3 regions of the Paenibacillus sp. OT2-17 genome follow, and region 1 is predicted to be linked to each of the others. Evidence: riboswitches for the same ligand, from Rfam matches in the RefSeq annotation. Region 1 holds a riboswitch; each other region holds the start of a gene.
What was found. A riboswitch is a leader RNA that binds a small molecule or an ion and turns the genes downstream of it on or off. The one in region 1 is predicted to bind cyclic di-AMP.
Positions count from the first base shown of each region.

Region 2: linked by a shared signal. The riboswitch ahead of GRP75_RS19300 (hypothetical protein) and the one ahead of GRP75_RS22470 (3D domain-containing protein) in region 1 are both predicted to bind cyclic di-AMP.
Region 3: linked by a shared signal. The riboswitch ahead of GRP75_RS03175 (resuscitation-promoting factor) and the one ahead of GRP75_RS22470 (3D domain-containing protein) in region 1 are both predicted to bind cyclic di-AMP.

Region 1 covers NZ_WUDQ01000428.1:82-3,110, reverse strand. Annotated here, with positions in the region: partial or broken gene GRP75_RS22480 (amino acid ABC transporter permease) at 1-412, shown strand, start outside; gene GRP75_RS22475 (amino acid ABC transporter ATP-binding protein) at 399-1,121, shown strand; cyclic di-AMP (ydaO/yuaA leader) riboswitch at 1,356-1,524, shown strand; gene GRP75_RS22470 (3D domain-containing protein) at 1,531-2,199, shown strand; partial or broken gene GRP75_RS22465 (polysaccharide deacetylase family protein) at 2,398-3,029, opposite strand, start outside.
Region 2 covers NZ_WUDQ01000273.1:52-4,466, reverse strand. Annotated here, with positions in the region: gene GRP75_RS19325 (helix-turn-helix domain-containing protein) at 4-387, shown strand; gene GRP75_RS19320 (hypothetical protein) at 484-732, opposite strand; gene GRP75_RS19315 (urease accessory protein UreF) at 1,029-1,766, opposite strand; tRNA gene GRP75_RS19310 (tRNA-Leu) at 2,030-2,112, shown strand; gene GRP75_RS19305 (glutathione peroxidase) at 2,271-2,756, opposite strand; cyclic di-AMP (ydaO/yuaA leader) riboswitch at 3,223-3,395, shown strand; gene GRP75_RS19300 (hypothetical protein) at 3,511-3,906, shown strand; gene GRP75_RS30675 (potassium-transporting ATPase subunit F) at 4,090-4,167, shown strand; partial or broken gene GRP75_RS19290 (potassium-transporting ATPase subunit KdpA) at 4,319-4,415, shown strand, end outside.
Region 3 covers NZ_WUDQ01000005.1:78,633-93,295, forward strand. Annotated here, with positions in the region: gene veg (biofilm formation stimulator Veg) at 78-359, opposite strand; gene yabG (sporulation peptidase YabG) at 561-1,457, opposite strand; gene rsmA (16S rRNA (adenine(1518)-N(6)/adenine(1519)-N(6))-dimethyltransferase RsmA) at 1,513-2,397, opposite strand; gene rnmV (ribonuclease M5) at 2,405-2,950, opposite strand; gene GRP75_RS03175 (resuscitation-promoting factor) at 3,097-4,245, opposite strand; cyclic di-AMP (ydaO/yuaA leader) riboswitch at 4,517-4,799, opposite strand; gene GRP75_RS03180 (TatD family hydrolase) at 5,001-5,771, opposite strand; gene GRP75_RS03185 (HD domain-containing protein) at 5,814-7,097, opposite strand; gene GRP75_RS03190 (AbrB/MazE/SpoVT family DNA-binding domain-containing protein) at 7,429-7,683, shown strand; gene rsmI (16S rRNA (cytidine(1402)-2'-O)-methyltransferase) at 7,808-8,689, opposite strand; gene GRP75_RS03200 (tRNA1(Val) (adenine(37)-N6)-methyltransferase) at 8,686-9,441, opposite strand; gene yabA (DNA replication initiation control protein YabA) at 9,532-9,906, opposite strand; gene GRP75_RS03210 (PSP1 domain-containing protein) at 9,934-10,734, opposite strand; gene holB (DNA polymerase III subunit delta') at 10,873-11,868, opposite strand; gene GRP75_RS03220 (YaaR family protein) at 12,116-12,559, opposite strand; gene GRP75_RS03225 (cyclic-di-AMP receptor) at 12,757-13,086, opposite strand; gene tmk (dTMP kinase) at 13,161-13,808, opposite strand; gene GRP75_RS03235 (aminotransferase class I/II-fold pyridoxal phosphate-dependent enzyme) at 13,912-14,663, opposite strand, start outside.

The sequences.
Region 1 (3,029 bases):
TTTTACTCCACTCCAGTCTGGTATAATCACATTGTCTCTGAATAGCTCGGCATATCTGGCTGAAATTTTCCGTGCAGGTATCCAGGCAGTAGACCGTGGACAGATGGAGGCTGCCCGTTCATTGGGTATGGGACGGGGCAAAGCTATGCGTCATGTCATTTTGCCGCAAGCATTTAAATCTATTTTGCCTGCTATCGGTAATGAGTTTATTACGATCATTAAAGAATCATCCATTATTTCGACCATTGGGATGGTGGATATTATGTATCAGGCCCAGGTCATTAAGAACATTACCTACGAAGGATTAAGTCCGTTCGTAATCGCAGCCGCTATTTATTTTGTAATGACATTCAGCTTGTCTAAGCTGCTGGGTTTATGGGAAAGGAAGTTGAGAGCCAGTGATCACCGTTAAACAACTGCGTAAATCGTTCGGCAAGAATGAGATTTTAAAAGGCATTGATATAGATATCGCCAAAGGTGAAGTCGTCGTCATCATCGGTCCCAGCGGTTCGGGGAAGAGTACGTTTTTGCGTTGCATGAATCTGCTAGAACAGCCTACGAACGGGGAGATTTTGTTTGAGGGAGAGCCGATTACAGCTCGTGGTCATAATATTAATGTGACCCGGGAGAAGATGGGGATGGTGTTCCAGCATTTTAATCTGTTCCCGCATAAAACAGTGTTGCAGAACCTGACGCTTGCACCAACGCAGGTTAGAAGACAGTCAGGGAAGGAAGCGGAAAAAATTGCGCTAGAACTCCTGCGTACCGTAGGGCTTGAGGATAAGAAGAATACCTATCCGAACCAGCTATCCGGTGGTCAGAAGCAACGTATTGCGATTGCGCGTGCTTTGGCCATGCAGCCGCACGTAATGCTGTTCGATGAGCCGACTTCTGCATTGGACCCTGAAATGGTTGGAGAGGTTCTGGATGTAATGAAGAAGCTCGCCGAAGGCGGCATGACCATGGTAATCGTGACGCATGAAATGGGCTTTGCCCGCGAGGTAGGCGATAGAATTATCTTTATGGATAACGGTCAAATTGTAGAGCAAGGTACACCAGAGCAGGTATTTGGTACTCCAAGCCATGATCGCACCCGTGATTTTCTTGCCAAAGTATTGTAAGAAAGTGCTGATATGAGCTATAAAAAAGCCCTCCGTTTGACGGAGGGCTTTTTCTTTTTTTTGTCACCATTTCACCATATTTTCGTAACAAATATCGATTTCTTGGTGACAAAATTGTAATGAGTATAGTATGATGTTCAAGGTTCCCAACATTTTCATGCGGATAAGGTTACAAAATTGTGATATTATGCAGTAAGCCAAAACTTACCGGGACAGCATGCGGTTATGACAAACGCTGAATGCGGGCCCAAACTATGGGAAGTGCGGGGGACGTAACAACGGCAGTCTTTCCGATACGTCATAAGACGATATGGAATATGCCTAGGGGTGAATTGCACAAGCATAGGGCTTCTCCTGAGTCCGAATCCGACAGCTAACTTCGCAGGCATAACAGAGGAGGTACATATCTTTGAAACATCTAAAACATATTGGAAAAACCATGAAATTTGCGGTGCTTGCCGCAGCCATTGCAGGGCTGGCACAGACAGCTGGAGTAGCGGATGCTGCTTCGCTTCATACTGCCAAAGATGGCGATACCTTCTTTTTGCTTGCTCAACGTTATGGAGTATCAGTGGACGAGCTGACGAAGGCGAACCCAAACATTGCCTCTAACAATATATATGCAGGTCTGCAAATTAAGGTACCTGGTGAAAAAAGTGTGAATGCAGCTTCGGATTCGAAGCCGCAGCTTCTTACGGAGAAAGCACCAGCGAATGAGGGGCCAACGATTGAAGCGTGGGGCAAAACATTTAACTATAGCAAAATAGTTGACGTTAAGGCTACTGCGTATTCTGCCGCAGCCGATGAGAATGGTAAATGGGGAGCAGTGGACTACTACGGCAATCCGCTTAAACTAGGTACAATTGCGGTAGACCCGAACGTCATTCCGATGGGCACGAAAGTGCTGGTTACAGGCTATTCCCACCCAGGTTTGCCGGATCATTCTTTTGTAGCTGTCGCTCGCGATCAGGGCAGCGCCATTACAGGAAAACGGATTGATATCTTTATTCCTGGCAACAAATCATTTGTGAACGACTTTGGATTTCAAAATGTGAAGCTGTACGTTATTGATAAATAGCATTATACGTATATACGGTTTAATTAAACATAATATATATTATGTAAACTTAATGCCTGTATCCTACCGCATATAACTAGGTCAGACTCTTATCAGGTCCTATCCATAAAAAAGGCTGTCTTGACGAGCAGAAAACTTCTGCTGGTAAGACAGCCTTTTTACGTTGCTTTAGCTTGTAGCTCAATCATAAACATATGGTTATTTCTGTTCCGATGTGTGGAGTAGCCGGGGGACTGTCACAAATTTGTAGCCCTTAGCTTTTAGAGAGTGAATTAGACCCGGCAGAGCTTGGACAGTGCCTTGCAAGTTGGAACTTTGACCTCCACCTGCGTGCATTAAAATAATAGAGCCAGGCCCAGTAGCTGGGATCACATTGCGCTGAATTTGTGTTTTACTTAGTCCCTTCCAGTCGAGAGAGTCTACATTCCAATTGACAATCATGTAGCCATGACGACGTGCCCACTGGATTTGAGGCTCCGTGATTTCACCGTAGGGTGGACGAATCAACTTGGGGCGAAAACCTGCGCTGGCTTGTAAAATACGTTCTGTTTTTGTAATCTGGTTGCGAAAGCGTTCTGGTGTGGCCTTTCTAAAATCCGGATGAGTATAGGAATGGTTTCCTATAGCATGGCCTTCACGGATAATACGGCGTATGATCCCCGGATGCTTTTCCGCACGGTGACCGACGATGAAAAATGTAGCTTTGATGCCATTGGCGTGTAATACGTCCAAAACCTGCGGCGTATACCTAGAATCGGGCACATCATCAAAGGTTAGGGCAATTTGGCGGGTGTGTGGGCCGCACATTTTAAAAATGTCCGCATGTTTTT
Region 2 (4,415 bases), on a different contig from region 1:
ATTTTGGGAGATCAAACTATTTATCAGCGGATTGAAGCTTTGATTAAGGATCGCGGAATGACCAAGAAGGCATTTTGTGAAAAACTTAAAATCAGTTCAGGGAATCTCGGTGATTGGAGAAGGGGTAAAACAACGCCGGGTACCACCCATTTGATTCAGATTTCGGACTTTTTTAATGTATCGCTCGATTGGTTAATGAAAGGGATTAAGCCAGGAGAAGGCGTACTTCAGGAGCAGAAGGCTGCTTATTTTTTTGGAGTGATGGGGCCACTGAATTGCCAGGCAGAAGATCTTGAGACGGAAGAACAGAATTTTATTTTAGAATATGTTGAATTTGCGAAATACCGTAAGCAAAAAAGTGAGAAGGATAAAACAAAGCCGGAATAATTTTTTGGCTAAAGATCGTCTGGGTTGAAGACCCGTAAACGAACGAGTGGGGTTCGCTTTACGGGTCTATTTGGTTTCTTGGTGATATGGAATGACCTATATGTAACTGGAATGCTTGTTAGGTTTAGAGTGCGGTGCCTCCTTATAATCGTTATCGTCGATGTTCAGAATTGCAGCAACTTGTTTTCTGTACCTTTGTGCTTTGCGGGTGCCGTGAATCAGATTGGACAAGCGTGAAGGCGGAATATTGTGTGTCTCACAAAATGTTTTCTGATCCAGTCGAAGTTCGACAAGCCGTTGTTTGATGGCCCACCCGAAGGAGGTGACAGGCATTTTGTTATTCAAGAGAAATCGCCCCTTACGGATTCTTGCGGAATAATTGGTGTGTTATAATAATCATCAGTAAACATGTTAGAATTAACCATCTGACACTATGATACACTTTTATACGTGTTTTTACAATCGTAAATGCGTCATTTTGTTGAATTAATTACTTAATTAAGTGCTAGGTGGTTCTGATAATCCGTCTAGAGTCTGCTAATGGTGTGAATTGCGATTATATGTGGATAAAAAACACTCTGCCACCTGAGGAAAGGGACAGAGTGTTTTTCGTGTTGTGACCACATTGGCGAAGCTACGCATCAGGGGGATGCTGGAAGGCGTTTGAATAGACCTGAGGAGGAAAACAGTCTAGGTTCATCCAATTGGTTATTATGGCTCATATAAAGAGGTAGAGTGATGTAGGAGCTGGACCAATGTCTGTGAAGAAAGCGACGCTGAGATGCAGTTGGCTCAGGTTGGTTAAGCTTCTTCCAGGCAGAGAGGAGCTCGCTTGTCATACGCTCCATAAGAGGGTTCTTTTCCTCATAAGGAGGATTGAGTAGCTTGAAGGCATCTTCCACACAGAAGGACACCGCTGCGCTAAGATAGCCGTGAACGGTCTGTTCTACATCGTTTCCGAGGAGGAAGTTAATCCAGGTGTGAACGGTAGCGAGTGTGCCAATCGCATTGTATTGAATGAGTATGGATTCCAACTGGTCAAATTCAAGCCAAGGATAAAGAGCCTTAGCGAGCTTGAGCAGACGCTGACCGGATAGACGAAACTCCTTCACATGCTGCCAGGAGGGACGTTGGGTATGCAGCATCTTATCAATGAGGGCGATCCGCCAACTGTCATTCTGCTGGATGGCGACATACAGACTTTTGATAGCCATGCCGTCAACGGTTGTAAATTGAGGATACAAATCATCCAGCATGTAATGTTCCAGGTCTTGTAGACTGTTCAAATGTCCGTTACGCGATAGTTTCTCCAGTCCGTTAAAACGGGTGAAGCCACCAACAGGTAGGGAAGGGTCCAACAATAATGCATAGTTCAGCAAGCGGTTGCCTTTATACAAGGTGGTTCGCCTCCTCGAAGTGAATCCTTATGTTATGTTATTTTACTTTTTACTTGGGGATAACGAAAAATATTCGAAATATATGTAATATATATTTACATTTAAATAGCTTTTGTGTCAAATTAAATATTCTTATCGCTCATATATGTTAGTTAAAATAACGTATAAAATAATTATTATATTTTTGTTTACAAATAGTTGATGAGAGAGTATAATAAATCTGTTGCCTCATTACATTATGATTTGCGGTCGTGGTGGAATGGCAGACACGCTATCTTGAGGGGGTAGTGGGCGTACGCCCGTGGAGGTTCGAGTCCTCTCGACCGCATTATATGCAAGACTCAGTTAAAAAAGCATCCTGACACGGTTTACGTGAAGGGATGCTTTTTTTGTTAAGCATTTTTCGTTAAGCATTTTTCGTTATATCCTTTAGCCACAGAAGCAACGGTAGACAATAGGTCGTTTATTAACTGATAAAGAAGGATGTCAGTTTTGCTGCAAAAGCTTCTCTATATCTCCCGCCAGCTTATCTGGAGTGGTTTGCGGTGCATAGCGCTTAAATACGTTACCTTCTCGTGTAATTAAGAATTTAGTAAAATTCCATTTGATCGCTTTGGACCCTAATACCCCCGGAGCAGTTTGGGTCAGGTAACGAAATAAGGGGTGCGCTTGATCGCCATTGACATCTGTCTTGGCGAACATCGGAAAGGTAACACCATAATTGATCTGGCAAAACTCGGAAATCTCCTCGCTGGAACCTGGCTCTTGTTTGGCAAATTGGTTGCTGGGAAATCCCAAAATTTCGAGCCCCTGTTCATGGTACTGGTCATATAGCTCTTGTAGCGCTTTGTATTGGGGGGTTAACCCACATTTGCTGGCAGTGTTCACGATAAGCAGAACGTTCCCTTCATATGTGGATAACGGAATTTGTTTCCCTTGCAGGGTGTGCGCATCATATTCATAAACGGTCATAGTATCTCTCCTTATTCAATATTCAGCAATTAAATTGTAAGCAATTAAAAGCAAGGTTGCAAGTCTGGAAAAGCTGTATCAAGCCTTTAGCCGCTGTAAAATCGTATTTTGTTCAAAACAGTAAATCGCACCGCAAATGGAGCGAATTAAGGTGTTTCTTCTTATAAAAGCGGGTTCAATCGGTGTTTAGCTGGTACATATAGCGTATTTTCTTCTCTTTTTACAAAAAAAGGCCAAAAACGCTCTACCCTACGCCAATATTGACATGCTTGTCATTTTCGAAAAGGGATGAAAAACAGAGATTGAAGGAGCTGTGAGAAGCATAGTTGCATTGTAAGCGCTATTATTAATATTCTAGGCTCTAAAGGCCGATTTATAACCCCGCAGTTGAGCTTTACAGTCTTCCATGCGCGGGTGTATGATTCAAGACGTAATTTCAAATTAACTTGAATGAAGCAACAACGAAATGTCTATAGCGCTGAATTTTGCAGTTGCAAAAGCGGGGGAACCAATCGAGATTGTACGGCTTCGGAAGCCGTGTGTCTCATGGGGTGAATTTTCAGGTCAAGTGCCAGAAATAGGGCGACTCTCACGTCCGAATCCGACAGCTAACCTCGTAAGCGTACAGGGAGAGGCAACAAACCGCCGTGTGCAGCCATGGTTTATTTTATCATGGATATGTAAGAAGCCGGAGGAAAGCCTTTTTCCTTCGGCTTCTTTTTGTTGTCTTTTTATACCGGGAGAGGAGCTACTGATGGAAGGTCGGTTAATTATTGTCACTGCACCGAATGAAGCGGGCAGAAGTTTTGTGAAATTGCTTATTTTCAAAAAATTGGCGTTTGCAGTTCTCACGAATAGCGCCCAGGAGGAACGACAGCTCAAAAAAATGGGTGTGGAGCACATTGTCCGCATCAATACCATGCAAGCGGGAAAATGGAATTTTCCAAAAAAAGAAATTGGTAGTGTGTATTTGTTCGAGAACAGCTTGAATCTGACGTGCCGTTTCCTGCAAATATGTCGGCCGCTAACATCGGAATCGATCTATGTTATTACGCACGGCTGTAATCCACAAGGAATTTATCGGGGATTGGGAGCGGATCATGTGATCTACACATTGAACGGAGAGGTGGGTTTTCTGCTGAACGGATAAGCACTTATAACATAGTTGTTTTATGATTTTATGATCAAATAAGAATGGCGATCTGAGGACCGATACGGAGGGTATAAACATGATGGATATATACATGCTGCTCGTCATGGCTGTGAGTTATGGAGTGATACTGCTGTTTGTACGCTGGTGTGATGCGCAGACCTCTAAAGGAGGACGAAGAGGATGATCGTTATACTTGGGCTTACGGCTATTGTGTTTATGTATTTAATCTACGCACTCCTGAACCCTGAAAAGTTCTAGTCAGCTATAGGGGATAGAGCGGGCGGGAACAACAGATCTGAATATTAAGCATCATAGGTAGCGGGTTTTCGCAAACGTGTGCACACAATTGGTGCTCTGGAAGCAGGTCTGTTGTTCCAAACGCAGGAGCATTTTGAAGGAGGAATAAAGGATGGAGCTGCTTCAAATTGGAATTGTGATCGTCATATTGCTGCTCTTGGTAAAGCCAGTGGGCACCTATATGTATCATGTATTCTCGAATGAACCCA
Region 3 (14,663 bases), on a different contig from region 1:
TATACAAAACGGCCCCGTCATTTGAAATGACGAAGCCGTCGTTAAACCTGCGAAGCTGGTATAAATCACGAAATTAATTAAGGTGTTTCAAAATATTCGACTACACTTGTATGGGAGTCGGGATCATATACGCTGACTTCCACCGACTCGGTAAGAATGTCAGCATAGCTGTAGGAGACACGTTTAAACGTCTGTTGCTCCTGATCCAGCTTGACGATAAAAACAGAAGGGTACGTTTCTTCCAAGACACCAGTTCGTTCGACGGTCTTACGGCGTCCGCCGTTAGCCCGCAGCAAAATTTTTTGCCCTACATGTGCGTCGAGACTGCGTTTGATTTCCAACAGCGTATTTTTAGCCATTGCCTAACGACCACCTCTTTCCTTGTCCATTATAACGAATTTTAGAGGGATTGTCAAATCAAGCTAAATATTATAACAACACGAAAAATAAGTTGTCAATTTAATTTTTTGCGAACAGGAATAATTTATATAAAAAATGACAAAAAGCCTCTGAAAGCAGAGGCTTTTTGTTCAGATTAATCCTATTGGCACATTTGAATCCTAGATTGCGGAAGGCGTTACTTTAAGCGTAGACAAATTTTCAAGCTTCGGCAGGCCGATGCGATAGCTTCCCCTAGTTTCAATTCCACCCACTCCGCGGCTGCCACTGATTGTCTGGTGAAACAGGTCCCCCATGTTGACCGTATCACGGATCGAAGTAAAGGCCGCCTTGGCAGCCACGTAAACGGGGTCCAGCGCGTGAATCAGGATACGCCCTGGTGAGCTGGCGAAGTTCGCTCCCGCACGTAGCAGCGCCTCAAAATGGGACTGGCACGCCCCCGCTACAATCGTCAGCGAATCCAGATGACGTTCATATTGTCTTGCTACCTGAATCGCCGCCACAAAATTTTGCGAATTTTTATAACTTTTCAAGCTGTACAAATCATAAGGCTGTGGCTGCTTCAGCACACCGTCATGTCCGGTAATGACTACGATATCCGGACGGATACGGGGAAGCAGTCGGTACAACGTGTCCGCCATTGCCGATTCGTGAACGTGATGTCCCTCTGCAGGAACACGGAGCTGTTCATATAAACTGAGACATTTTTTCAAATAGCCGGGATCTCCATCCAGATGAAGAACCTTTCCCGGCATTTCAAAATACGTTGACTCGACCGGATCACTCCAGTCCCCAACCAGAGCTGCCTGACTACGAGCAGCTTGCTGCTGGCGTGCCCGTTGCAACAGATTAAGAGACTCACCAGCCTTAATATGGGCCTGCTGAGTCTTACCGCTAATCTGGTCTGCAGGCACTCTGACCAGATCGTTCACTGGGGAATCGGCCAGCAGCCGAAATTCTATTCCCTTAATGATCGCTTTATCCCGCTGGATGTCCTCAACACGAAACGTGACATCTCCGCCGTACGATTTCCGAACGACCAAGTCTCCTAAACTCATCACACTGTATCACCCCTCCTATATCGTATGGGTGAATGCACAGTTTGGTTCCAGCTTAGGATATACCTGCCTCCAACAGCACAGCGCTGAGACGCGCAAATTCCTCAATACTTAGCGTTTCTCCTCGACGGGAGGGTTCAATACCAGCTTGTTGCAACAACGGCTCCAGCGTGTCCCTGTTCTCTTTGGTGAAGAAACGGCTTTTTAAGTTATTGGAAATGGTTTTACGACGCTGGGCAAAAGCAGCATGAACCACTTCAAAGAAATGCTTCTCATCCACCACTTCCACTGGAGGGGCTTCCCGTACACGCAACCGGATGACTGCAGACTCCACATTCGGCTGGGGAATAAATACTGTATTCGGCACAATACAGACTAATTCAGGTTCGCTGTAATATTGCACCGCAATGCTCAGGCTGCCGTAATCCTTCGTTCCAGGAGACGCAGCCATACGCTCAGCCACTTCTTTTTGGATCATAACGACGATATTCTCCAAAGGGAGCTTGTCCTCCAGCAGCCTCATCAGAATCGGTGTAGTAACGTAGTACGGCAGATTAGCCACGACACTTACTTTGCTCACGTCTGCAAAATCGGCTGCGAACACCTCGCGCAAATCCAGCTTCAACACATCTCCATGACGTACCTTCACATGCTCGTAAGGGGCCAACACTTCTTCGAGAATTGGCAGCAGCCGCTGGTCAATCTCGACAGCGGTAACTGCCTTGGCCGATTGGGCCAGCTTCTCGGTCAAAGCACCAATCCCAGGACCGATCTCAAGTGCGCCCTTCGTCTCATCCAATCCGGCAGCATTTACAATCTTATTGAGAATATTCTGATCAATCAGGAAATTTTGTCCCAAACTCTTTTTGAACGAAAAACCGTGCCGTTGAATAATGTCCTTCGTACGCCGCGGTGTTGCTATATCTTGAATCCCTGTCATACGGATATCACAATCCTTCACTTTCAATTTGTGCCAGCGCCCCGGCAAATTCCTCGCGGCTGATCTGAAATACAGAGAGCCGTTTATGTAGCTGCTTTCCGTTACAATAACCAATACCCAGCACATTCCCTAAGGCCATACGGCGTGCAGCAGCATTAGGATGGGTGATGAGTCCAGCATCAATCAGGTCCGCCCACTCAATCAGCGGGTCGGCGCCTTCCACTGTCGTATGGACCCGTGCAAGAGCGTGTCTGATCGCTTCCGGTGAGGCATTCTCCACGCCAATATCTCCTTTACGCGTCGCTTCTGCCTCGGGTATAAAGGCCTGCTTGCAGCCGGGTACCTTGGAAGCGATAATCTTACGGATGCGCTCCCCTGCATGATCGGGATCGGTTAAAATGATGACCCCCCGCCGCTCCTGCGCCAATGCAATTTTACGCAGCGTCATTTTATTAATGGCTGAGCCGCCAGTTTCTATCGTATCCGCTTCAACAGCGCGGCGAATGGCCACCGTATCATCCCGGCCCTCTACCACGATCACTTCCTTGATCATTTGCGTTTCCCTCCACTGCTACACAGCAAGCTATATTTATCTTTCCCTGCTTTTGAAAACAAAATAAGAAGAGGATATCCTCTTCTTAGCATGGCATAACTATGTTGTTAATACTATCGCATTGCCCTCAACATACACAACCTGTTTTAGTTGATTTCAGGCTTTATCGGTCCGATAACATAAACGGTTTTACCGTGCTTACGACCAAATTGGTTGGCTCGGCTCAAACTCTCATAATACACATCGATTTTGTGGCCTTTAATCGCGCCACCGGTATCCTCCGCACGGCGGAAGCCCACCCCTTCGATATATACCCACCAGCCGATTGGAATTACACTCGGATCGACCGCGATGGTGCGTCCTTCCGTGACACGTGCGCCGGATGCAGTACGTGTACCGATACCTGGCTCCTGTGAGGAATACGCCGTCATGGAGACATTTTGTAAAACTTTGCTATATTTAAAATTGACGCCTGCTTTACGGACAGCACTGCCCGAACTAACCGTTGTTGCCTTAACCGCATCATTGGGACCGACGGAAGCAGCCAGAACGACCGGTTTTTTCTTCGTTCCTACTGCAATGACTTTATCCACACGGTTCTGTGCAACTTCCTTGTTAACCAGCTGTTTGGATACCAACTTTCCATCATGATATACCTTTTGAACGTGCTGGACGACCACACCCGATTTGCCGCTTTGAATGACCCGATTATCGCCTTTATAAAGACTCGGATCGGCCGTTTTGATGACCTGATAAGGCACCTGTTTTTTCTGTTCGACCTGCTGTTTCTTCACACGGACGATTTTTATGTCCATGTTAGACGAAACAGAGGCATCCAACGCAGGATAAACTTTATCCGTTGATGATAATTTATAGCCCGAGGTACGAATGGCACCTTCTACTGTATTTTCTGTTGTGTACAGCTTTTTCGTCTCATTGCCTGAAGATACTTTGACTTGATTGGCACGTTTAATGACTACGCGATCGCCATCCTGTATTGCTCCATTTAGCGGCATGGAAACTGTATCATGCGGCTGAAGTGAAATGGAATGCTCGCTCAGCAAATCTTGAAGCTTGGATTCCCGGGTTTCTACCGCAGACGCCTTGCCATCGATGACAAAAAAGACTTGTTTTTTAGATTGCGTGTACATCAGAATTGAAATCATAATCGTTAGCGCGATTAGAAAAATAGCAACCAAAGCAGCCTGGCGCACATTCTCTTGCTTCCAACGCAATACGTAAGACATGCTGGATGAGCGTGACTCATGGGTATCCTTTTTTTGGAAAATGCCCATTTCCTCCGTCCTCCTTACATAGCCCGCCGTCTGGAGTAAGACATAGTTGAGATTTGACGTGACTATAACAGATTTTCTACAAGACAAGCCCAAACTGCGACTGTCCTGCACCATGTACCCGTCTTCGCGGCATGCTGTCCTCCCCTGTTTAACCACAGTATGATGACAGATTTTCTTTTATTCACAACAAAAAAAGCCAGAGAAAGAGACTAGAGAGCTCTTTCGTGGCTTCCGGCATGTGTGAATATGCGGGAAAACTCATGCACGAGATGGCTTCTCTCTTGTTACGCTTACGGGGTTAGCTGTCGGGTTCGGACGTAGAGAGTCGCCCTAGCTTGGGTCAACCGCTCATGGCGGTCGCCTTCACATTCACCCCGAAGACCCAGAAAGAAATCGAAATACGGCTCCTCCACCTATTCAATCCCATCCGGGGAAAGAATTTAGGTCGAGCCGGCTGGCGGAAGAGACGTTCCCTTCTTGCACATATGCCGGACGTACTGTAAGCCATATCGGTTCCCCCGTTCCCTGTAAAAGGGACTCAGCGAGACTGGTTCATGAAATGACTTGTTGATGTTTACATTCAAACAACAATTCACTGAAAAGATGATATCCTGTTTCTATGCATGTTGTAAAGCAGGTTTCAAGTACATTTTTTAAAATATTCGGTTAAAATATTGTAATATTCTCGAGTTTCCTGCAACAAATTCATGATTAGCTTCGTCTATCTCTTTATTTTGATCGATTTCTTCACTTTTTCATTGAATGTCAAATCGTTCCAGGGCATTTCGGGTCGTTATTGACACTAATTCCTCCACTGTAATCCCTTTGATTTGGGCTGCAGCCTCTGCTACCAGTCTCACATGTGCAGACTCATTTCGCTTCCCACGAAACGGATGAGGCGTCAGATAGGGAGCATCAGTTTCAATGAGCAGACGGTCCAGCGGCACCTGTGCGAGCACCTCTTTTGGCTGCTTGGCATTTTTGAACGTTATTGGACCACCGAAGGAAAGGTGAAATCCCATATCCAGCACCATTTTGGCAGTTTCCCAGCTACCCGAAAAGGAGTGCATGACTCCGCCAATCTCACTCGCTTTTTCCTCGCGCAAAATCTTAACAATATCTTCATGTGCATCCCGGTTATGGATAACAATGGGCATTTTGAGCTCACGAGCCAGACCAATTTGATTTCGAAACACCCGATGCTGCACATCCTTCGGTGATGTATCCCAATAATAATCCAGACCGATCTCTCCGATGGCTACAACCTTTTTATGACTGCATAACGATGCAATCCATTCTAGATCGCCCTCCTGCATTGTAATAGCATCCTGCGGATGCCATCCAACTGCCGCATAAATAAAATCATACGTCTCGGCCAATTTCATAGTGGATGGAATGGTCTCACGATTAAATCCGATATTGATCATCCGTGTTACTCCTGATTCGACAGCACGTGCTATAACTTCTTCACGATCTTCGTCAAATTGTGGCGCATCCAAGTGAGTATGAGTGTCGAATAAATCCAAGGTTTACATCTCCTTTTTTTACTTACATTTCTATATAGTTGTCTATTCTTTGACAAAATAATTCCTTATTTCGGCAGGAAGCCTGTCTTTTACCGCGTTCAATTTATTCTGGGGAAAATACATATGATATTTTCCTCGGTGAATACCACTTATTGAGCGCACAATTTCCGAAACTTCGGATATTTCACTCACCTCGCCCTGACGTCCAAGCAGTAAAATCTGGTTGTCCGTCGAGCCACCCTGCCGAAACACATCATAAGGAAGATCTGTCGGAAAATCAATTTCAAAATCATATTCAGGGTGCAAACCAGCCTCTTTCAAAGCTTCTCTAATACTGTCAATGGTATCTGTATCCATATTTTCAATCTCTACATATTTATACAATCTACGGTCCATAAAACGGCTGCTCAAATCGCTTAAAATTTCGTCCTTTTCTCGTTTCCACTGGCTAAATACGGTCTGGATTAATGACTCGTCGAGCATCAGATATTGCTCTACTGTAAGCTCTCCTTTCAACAGATCCGGCAGCGGGTCCAGCAGAAAACCAAACTCATATCCGTTTTTAAACAATTCCTTTGCTCGCTTGAAAATTTTACGTAAAAGGATTTCCGAGCTGCGTGTTACAGGATGAAAATAAATTTGCCAATACATCTGGTAGCGTGACATTAAATAATCTTCTACTGCATGCATGCCTGATTCCTTCACAACAATTCTCCCATTATGAGGACGTAGCAGTCGTAAAATACGATCCAAATCAATTGTGCCGTAGTTGACACCTGTCGAATGAGCATCCCGCAACAAATAATCCATACGGTCAGCATCTAGCGGACTGGTTACCAAGTTGACAACGATTGGCTTATCATACGTTTTGGCTATAACCGCAGCCACCTTTTGTGGAAGCTTTTCGTCGACTTGCCGTAGCACAGCGTTGATCTTCGTGTCTCCCAGTACAATGCGGCATGTCCAATCCTCATGGTTCATATGAAAGGCTTCCTCAATTGAATGAGAAAATGGGCCATGCCCCACATCATGCAATAAAGCTGCACATAGAGCAACCAGCCTTTCCTCCTTCGGCCAATCTGGGAAATCTCCACGTTCAAATTGAGAAATAATACGTCTCGTAATCTCATATACGCCCAATGAATGTGAAAAACGGCTATGCTCCGCTCCATGAAACGTAAGATACGATGTGCCTAACTGCCGTATGCGCCGTAAACGTTGGAACTCCGGCGTATTGATCAACCGCCATATCACAGTATCCTGAACATGGATGTAATTATGTACCGGGTCTTTAAAAACTTTTTCTTCACTGAGTGGCTGGTGCAAGATATCAGCTCCTTTAATATTCGGAATAATGGATTAAAATACAATAAAATCCTAAATGATTTCCTTCATTCGACATTCTTTGTCGTAATATGTCGAATTATAGTTTTTCGACATTTCCAAATCGACAAACTGAATAAATCATCAATAAGATAAGGCAATACACACAAGTAAAGCTCTTTAATCTAAATACTTTTGCATAATCAGACTGTTACTACATTTTTAAGGTTGACTGTTTTGGGAATCGTTGGTATAGTAAATATCAGAAAAGAGAAAATTTTGTCGAATCATGACACTTATATTATTTTAAACGGCGAGAGGAGCCTGATTTATTATGATGAAATCCACTGGTATTGTAAGAAAAGTTGACGAGCTCGGACGTGTTGTTATTCCAATCGAATTGCGTCGTACCCTGGGAATCGGAGAGAAAGACGCTTTGGAAATTTATGTTGATGGCGAACGCATCATGCTTAAAAAATACGAGCCTGCTTGTATCTTCTGCGGCAATGCTGAGAACGTAATTTACTTCAAAGGGAAAATTGTTTGCCAAGATTGCATTTCTGAAATCCCAACACCTGTGACAAACTGAGAATTTTAGTATATAATAGACTTATCAGATATTGTTAATTCTAACCTTTTTCATATATACTCCTTGTTGCCTTCCACGGTTTGAACCCAACCGTTGGAAGGCCCTTTTTTGTTCAGACAGATATTCATAAGAGTGCGTTGTAAACATCTCTCTTGGAGATTGAACGATCTGTGGCTGTACGCTTCATTGCATCCTTGCGTGTAAGTCCCTCTGCCTCGTAATGTGCGACGTGGGACTCCAAAGATAAGGACTGCCACCACGCCTGACGTTCCTGTTCCTCTTCCTCTTCGTCTTTTCCTTCAACCACCAGGCAATATTCACCAATTGGCGGATTCTCCTCTAGTTTAGCAAGGCATTGCTCCACGGTTCCTCGCACCCATTCCTCATGCAGCTTGGTTAGCTCACGCGCAAGCACCACTTTGCGTGAACCTAATGTTTCCTTCAACACCATCAATGTCTTCACAATGCGATGAGGCGATTCATAAAAAATAATTGTGCCGTGAGATACCTGAAACGATAGCAACAGCTTCTCTAGGTCCTTTTTCTCCCGTGGTGGAAAGCCAGCGAAGGTGAACCTTTCTGTATCCAGTCCTGAAGCAATTAAAGCCGATAGTGCTGCATTTGCTCCTGGGATAGGAATGACGCTAATTTCCGCTTCCAGTGCCAGCTTGACCAGATCCGAACCAGGGTCAGAAATGGCCGGTAGACCTGCATCACTAACCAGTGCCAAATTTTTTCCTTCTATTATATAACGTATCAGTTCAGGCCCACTGGCAGCCTTATTATGTTCATGATAACTGAAGAGCATATCCGGTGTAATTTCGAAATGGGTGAGCAGTTTGCGTGTCTGCCGTGTATCTTCGGCAGCAATAATACTACATGATTTTAAGGTGTTAATCGCCCTAAAGGTCATATCGTCCAGATTCCCAATGGGTGTTGCAACAAGATACAACTTTCCCTGTTCTTCTTCGCTGTTACTAAAGCTTTTTTGTACAGCTGCTTTCACACAGAATCCCCCTTGCTTACTTCTCCATAGATATCTCTTATTTCCTGAGTATAATTCCCATTTTCCTGATATACAATGAGCGGAGGCAACAGACGAACCTCCGGTTTGCCGTCACGTAATGCTTCAACCAGTACCATATTGGCTTCCATATGAACTCGTGGGTGAACAAAACGTATTCGTTTGGGTTCCAAACTATGATTACGCATCAAGGTTATAATCTCACCCAATCGCTGCGGGCGATGAACCATGGATACTTTGCCCCCATTACGGACAAGCCGGGTGGATGCCTGAATGACTTCTTCCAGTGTACAGTTCACTTCATGACGGGCAATTGCCTGGTGAGGATTCAGCTTGATATCGCTACCATTTAGCGGCATATAGGGGGGATTCACGGTAATCGCATCATAAACACCATGTCCCGTGATGTGAACCAGCTCACGTAGGTCCCCTTCCCGAATCTGAATTGCTGCTTCTAATCCATTCAAGCTGACACTACGTCTAGCCATATCTGCCAAGCGTGGTTGAATCTCAATTCCTTCAATAGACGCTTTTGTTCGTGTCGTTAGCAACAACGGGACAACCCCATTGCCAGTACACAGATCCAGAATCTTTCCACGCTGCGGAATACCGGCAAAACGTGCCAGCAAGACCGCGTCCATCGAGAAGCTGAATACTTCATCACTTTGGATAATGCGCAAATTATGTGAAAGTAAATCATCAATTCGTTCAGGCTTCTTTTCATTTTCGTCCATAGTGCTCTCCCATCTTTTATAACCAAAATCGCTTTTCACTCATACTTCCTTACAAAAAAGCCGTAGGCATCTTACTCCTACGGCTTGTTTTTATTTATTCAAAAATGACAGACAGAAGAGGCAATCGCCTTCCGTTCGCAAATGTCCGTAATACACGTTGCATATATGAAATCCTTCATGATACAGCCTTGCTAGATTGTCGTAGCCTTCACCCACGACCTCACCCGTTTGCCCTTCATCCTTAATGACGATCGGAGGAGGAAGCTTCGGCTTGTTTGCCGTCTTTTCTTCTCCAGAGGTTTCACGTTTGAGCATCTTGCGCACCTGTTCGTTTTCAATCGTTAGTCGTTGATTTTCCTCCAGCAGCTCTTTTACTGCCAGTTTCAATTCACCCAGATCGCTATGCAACTGTCCCATTTGGGTTTCCATTTCGTGAATACGCGCAAAAACATTTAATTTATCCAAGTTTCCACCCCGAAGCAACCTAATGGTTTACTTGACGACTACATCGTCCATTGGAAGTTCCTTGACCTTACTGATCTCAAACAGTTGAACATGTACCGTGCGATGACCTGCATTCACACCTACGACTTTACCTTCTCCCAAAGAGGTGATAACCATCTTACCCACCTGAGGTAGCTCTTCTCGCATGCTTTCGTAGTTATCATGTTCAAACTTGAGGCAGCACATCAATCTCCCGCACAACCCGGAAATCTTCGTCGGATTCAGCGACAAACTCTGATCCTTCGCCATCTTAATAGATACCGGCTCAAAATCCCCCAGCCATGAGGAGCAACACAGAATACGTCCACAAGGTCCGATTCCGCCAAGCATTTTAGCCTCATCCCGTACGCCGATCTGCCGCAGCTCGATCCGTGTACGAAAAATACTGGCCAAGTCCTTTACAAGCTCTCGAAAATCCACCCGACCCTCTGCCGTAAAATAAAAAATGATCTTATTGCGGTCAAACGTAAATTCTACATCTACCAGCTTCATTTTAAGGCCATGGTCTTTAATTTTATTTAAACACGTGCCGAATGCATCCTTGGCCGCCAATTTATTCTCTTCTACAACAAGAGCGTCATCATCCCCAGCAATACGAATGACTTTTTTTAAGGGCAGGACAACATCCGAATCATTTACCTCTTTTTTGCCCACTACAACCTTGCCATATTCAATACCGCGCGCGGTCTCTACAATGACGCAGTTTTCTTTCTCCACTGGAAGGTCCAGCGGATCAAAATAATAAGTCTTGCCCGCCTTCTTGAAGCGGACACCCACTACACTATACAAAAATTAACCCCCTTGTATGCCACTAAACCTCATTTGAAGCCGACATTGTACGAATGGCCGCAATTGAAGTCTCACTGTCGCACAAACCGGGAACCTGGCGTCGCGGATTGTGCAGAGTGGAACAAGCGCGCCTTCCTGTTAGCCGGTGATAGAACCGCTTGTATCGGACAACCCAATCAGAAGCTGCTCCACGCATAATTGCCCGTTGACGTGAAAACGGAGCTTCTTCCTGCAATTCGCGGCCAAATCCATATAAGAGACCCATTGTTCCGTGCTGCGGGTGATTGCCAATTTGGAGACGGACTCCAAATGATCTATGAAAACAATGCTTTCGTGCCTTCCGTAACGGAAATGAAGCATATCCTTAAACCACAAATGAAACAGATGAAACAGAATATCCAGGTGTTCAGAAAGTCCAGTTTTAAAAATCTTCTGTTGAGCCAGAATAATAGACGAGCTCCCCCGACTCATGGACTCCTTCACTAATTGTAACACTACGTTTCTAATTTCTGCAAACCAATTCTGCTGGAGAATTTCTCTACATGATTCCAGTCCTGAAGCAATATGAACGACCGACCGGACAAGCCCTGCCGTATAGCCTTCCCCAATTAACGCCTGCATCATCACTTCTGGCTGTAAAGCGTGGAAAGGAACCTGCTGCGTCCGTGATTGAATCGTAGGCAGCAACGCCTGTCCATTTTCAGAAATGAGTATGCCGACCACTGGAATCTGGGGCTCCTCTAGAAATTTAAGTAGGCTATTAGCAGCTTGCACTGTCATGGTATCCGCCTGTCGAATAATATATACCTTCGGATTGGAGCTTTCAGATTTGTAAGAAAATATACGTTGAAGCCCGCGAATCTGATCAATTTTAATCGTAGCTCCATCCGGCTCTACAATGTGCAAATCTGGATGATTCCCGTGCTCTACCTTACGGCACGACAAGCACTCCCCACATGCATCATCCGTCTGTCGCTCACAAAATAAAGCCTTAGCAAAGATCTGCGCCATGTTCATCTGCCCGCTTCCCGGCGGCCCGCTAAAAACATAGGCATGGTTGACCGTATGATTCCGTAGTGCACTTTGCAGCATTTTTTTGGCTACATCCTGGCCCATTATATGTTGAAAAGACATATTTCCTCACTTTCTCCACTGAAAACAACTGTGATCCCTCAACAAATCGTTGTTCTTCCGGGCAAACTTTGTTGCTATTTTCATGATTCCAACTTCAAATCCTCGTTTTTCGGGGCAACTGCTGCTATTTCCGTATCACGTCTGCCCACATATACATAGTCAAAAATAATCTGCCAGCATGATCAGCAAGCAGATTATTTCTTCGTGGCAACAGCCCGTCTGTATTCATTTATAACATAAGTCTGCATTAAAATGAGAGATTAATCAGCAATCCTCTGATCTCACCGACCCCTTGCAAAAGCTCAATCTTGCCTTGTTCAGTTTCAAGCAGCTCATCCGCCATTTTGAGCAACAGCTCATCCACTTCATCAATCAGCTTATAACGTTTGCTGCGTCCCCGGCGATCCCAACCCTTTGTGTCCTTCATGGACACGCCTCGCCGAACTGTATCTTCCAAAAACCGTTTAACCAGCATCTTATAAGCCTTCAACTCACGAATCGTCATTGAACGTGCAAGACGATCTCCCTGCATTTGTATTTCCTTAAAGCGCCGATTCAATTCCTCCTGCGAAGCCTGCTCCCCATTTTGCTGCATAACGTCGGAGAAGCTCTTGGGCTGAATTGGCTTTGCACTCATTTCATTTGTAGACAATGTACTTTGTAAAGGGCGATAGCCCGGATTTATTTTCATATAAACCTGCTTTCTCCCCGGATGCTTCCACTTTCCCCCTTCATGAACAGTTCAAACTAGAACTCGGGGTTTCTTCGGCTTTCCGGGGACTACGCTGTAGCGCTGCCGTTTTAGTGGATCTGCCCTCACTCCCATCATGTGAGAAGATACAGGCGATTCCCCTATCATATCGGCAGAATAGGCCCTATTGTGTAGATTCAGAAATGCTCGAAACGGTCTACAGGCATCACGAATACCGTCGCTCCACCCACCTGCACTTCAACAGGTAACGGTAAATAGGAATCCGTCGTCCCGCTCATAGGGGTAACGGGTGTGACCAGCTGTTCACGAACCTTGCAACTGCTGCGAATGACGTTCATTAATGAGTCCACCTGATTGTCATCAACACCGATCATAAATGTCGTATTACCTGCACGCAGAAATCCTCCTGTGCTCGCCAATTTGGTAGCACGGAAATTAGCTTTCACCAGTCCGCTGGATAATCTATTACTGTCCTTATCCTGTACAATCGCAATAATCAGCTTCATCCTGTATTCCTCCTTCAAGTCATATTAGAGACAACCTTGTCCCTAGCTCAATTTTACCGTATATCCTTCGACAATTATATGCTAAAATTCTGAACAAACCGCTTTTTCAGCAAATCCCTCAATACTTGCTCCACCTGCTCTGGCGCCGGAGATGCATCAACAATTGTAATTCGCTCCGGAAATTTGCGAGCCAACTCCAAATATGCCTCTCGCACCTTATGGTGAAACGATATACTCTCCATGTCGAGGCGGTCCATTTCTGCTCCTCGTGACGCATTAATTCTTGCCAATCCCAATTCGGGCTCAATATCCAGATAAAATGTGGCATCCGGCTCCCAATCATCAACCGCGAAGCGATTAATTGAAGCTACCTCTTCAATTCCGATCCCTCTTGCAAATCCTTGATAGACCAAGCTACTATCCACAAAACGATCACATAATACGATAGCTCCCTGTTCAATAGCCGGCTTTACCTTCTCCACCAAATGCTGACGCCGCGCCGCCGCGTATAAAAGTGCCTCTGTTCGAGCATCCATACTGGTATGAGCAGGGTCCAAAATGATAGAGCGAATCTTTTCGGAAATTTCGATGCCACCCGGCTCCCTCGTCGTGATGACTGGATAGCCTTCTTCCTCCATAAACTTCGCCAGCCGTTGAATCATAGTTGTTTTACCGGAGCCGTCTCCCCCCTCCAGTGTGATAAAAATGCCTTTGCGATTCATGTTATTCCCTGCTTTCCTGCCTGAAAAATAAAAGTCACCCACAGGCTACGTATGCTTCTTTTATTCAGTCTTCTGTATTTGTTAAGTCTCTAGTATCTAATCTTTATTGTAAACGGAATACCCGAATTGTAAGCATACCTTCATCTGCTACCCCGTGCCACTTGGCTCCCAGTTCACGTAGACGACTCATCCGCAGTGCAATCGCTTCTGTGATCGTTTCTCCTGTATATAACAGCGGAATACCTGGAGGATACGGGATAATCATTTCAGCCGCTACCCTGCCAGCGGAATCCTCTACAGACACGTTCTCTATCTGATCCGGGCTAATCGGTCGAAGTCCAAACGGCACCGGACTAGAGTATCCCTTCATTCTATCATTGTTCCACGTGGAAAAATCTAATTCGAGTCTTTGCAGCTCTTTTTCCGTTGCCCCCGGCTCACCAGCCGTCTCCTTAAATCTTATATCATTATCTATATGCACAAGAGCCTGCAACAGGTGACTCGCATCCTTAGGCGTAGAGCCTAACGTAAACAATAAAACAACATGTTTTTCGTCGCTCATCTCTGGAGTACATCCATAAGTCTCCAACTCATGCTTGAGTCCAAACCCATCCAGTATCCCCCATGTATCATACAGCACCAATTTAAAAGGGTCCTGGGTTGAATATCCGCTTATTCCCTCCTCATCCCTTTCTAGGACCTCAGAGATTCCCCTGTGAGCGTCTTTCCCCTCTAGTTCCTGCTGTGTAGGTTCTAGCAAGCGAAAGCGTGGGAGCTGCTCCAGCCCCTTTCTAAAAGCATCTGCCGCCGCTAAGCCCACTGTAAAAGCATCCGCTCCATACGCCTCTATATACC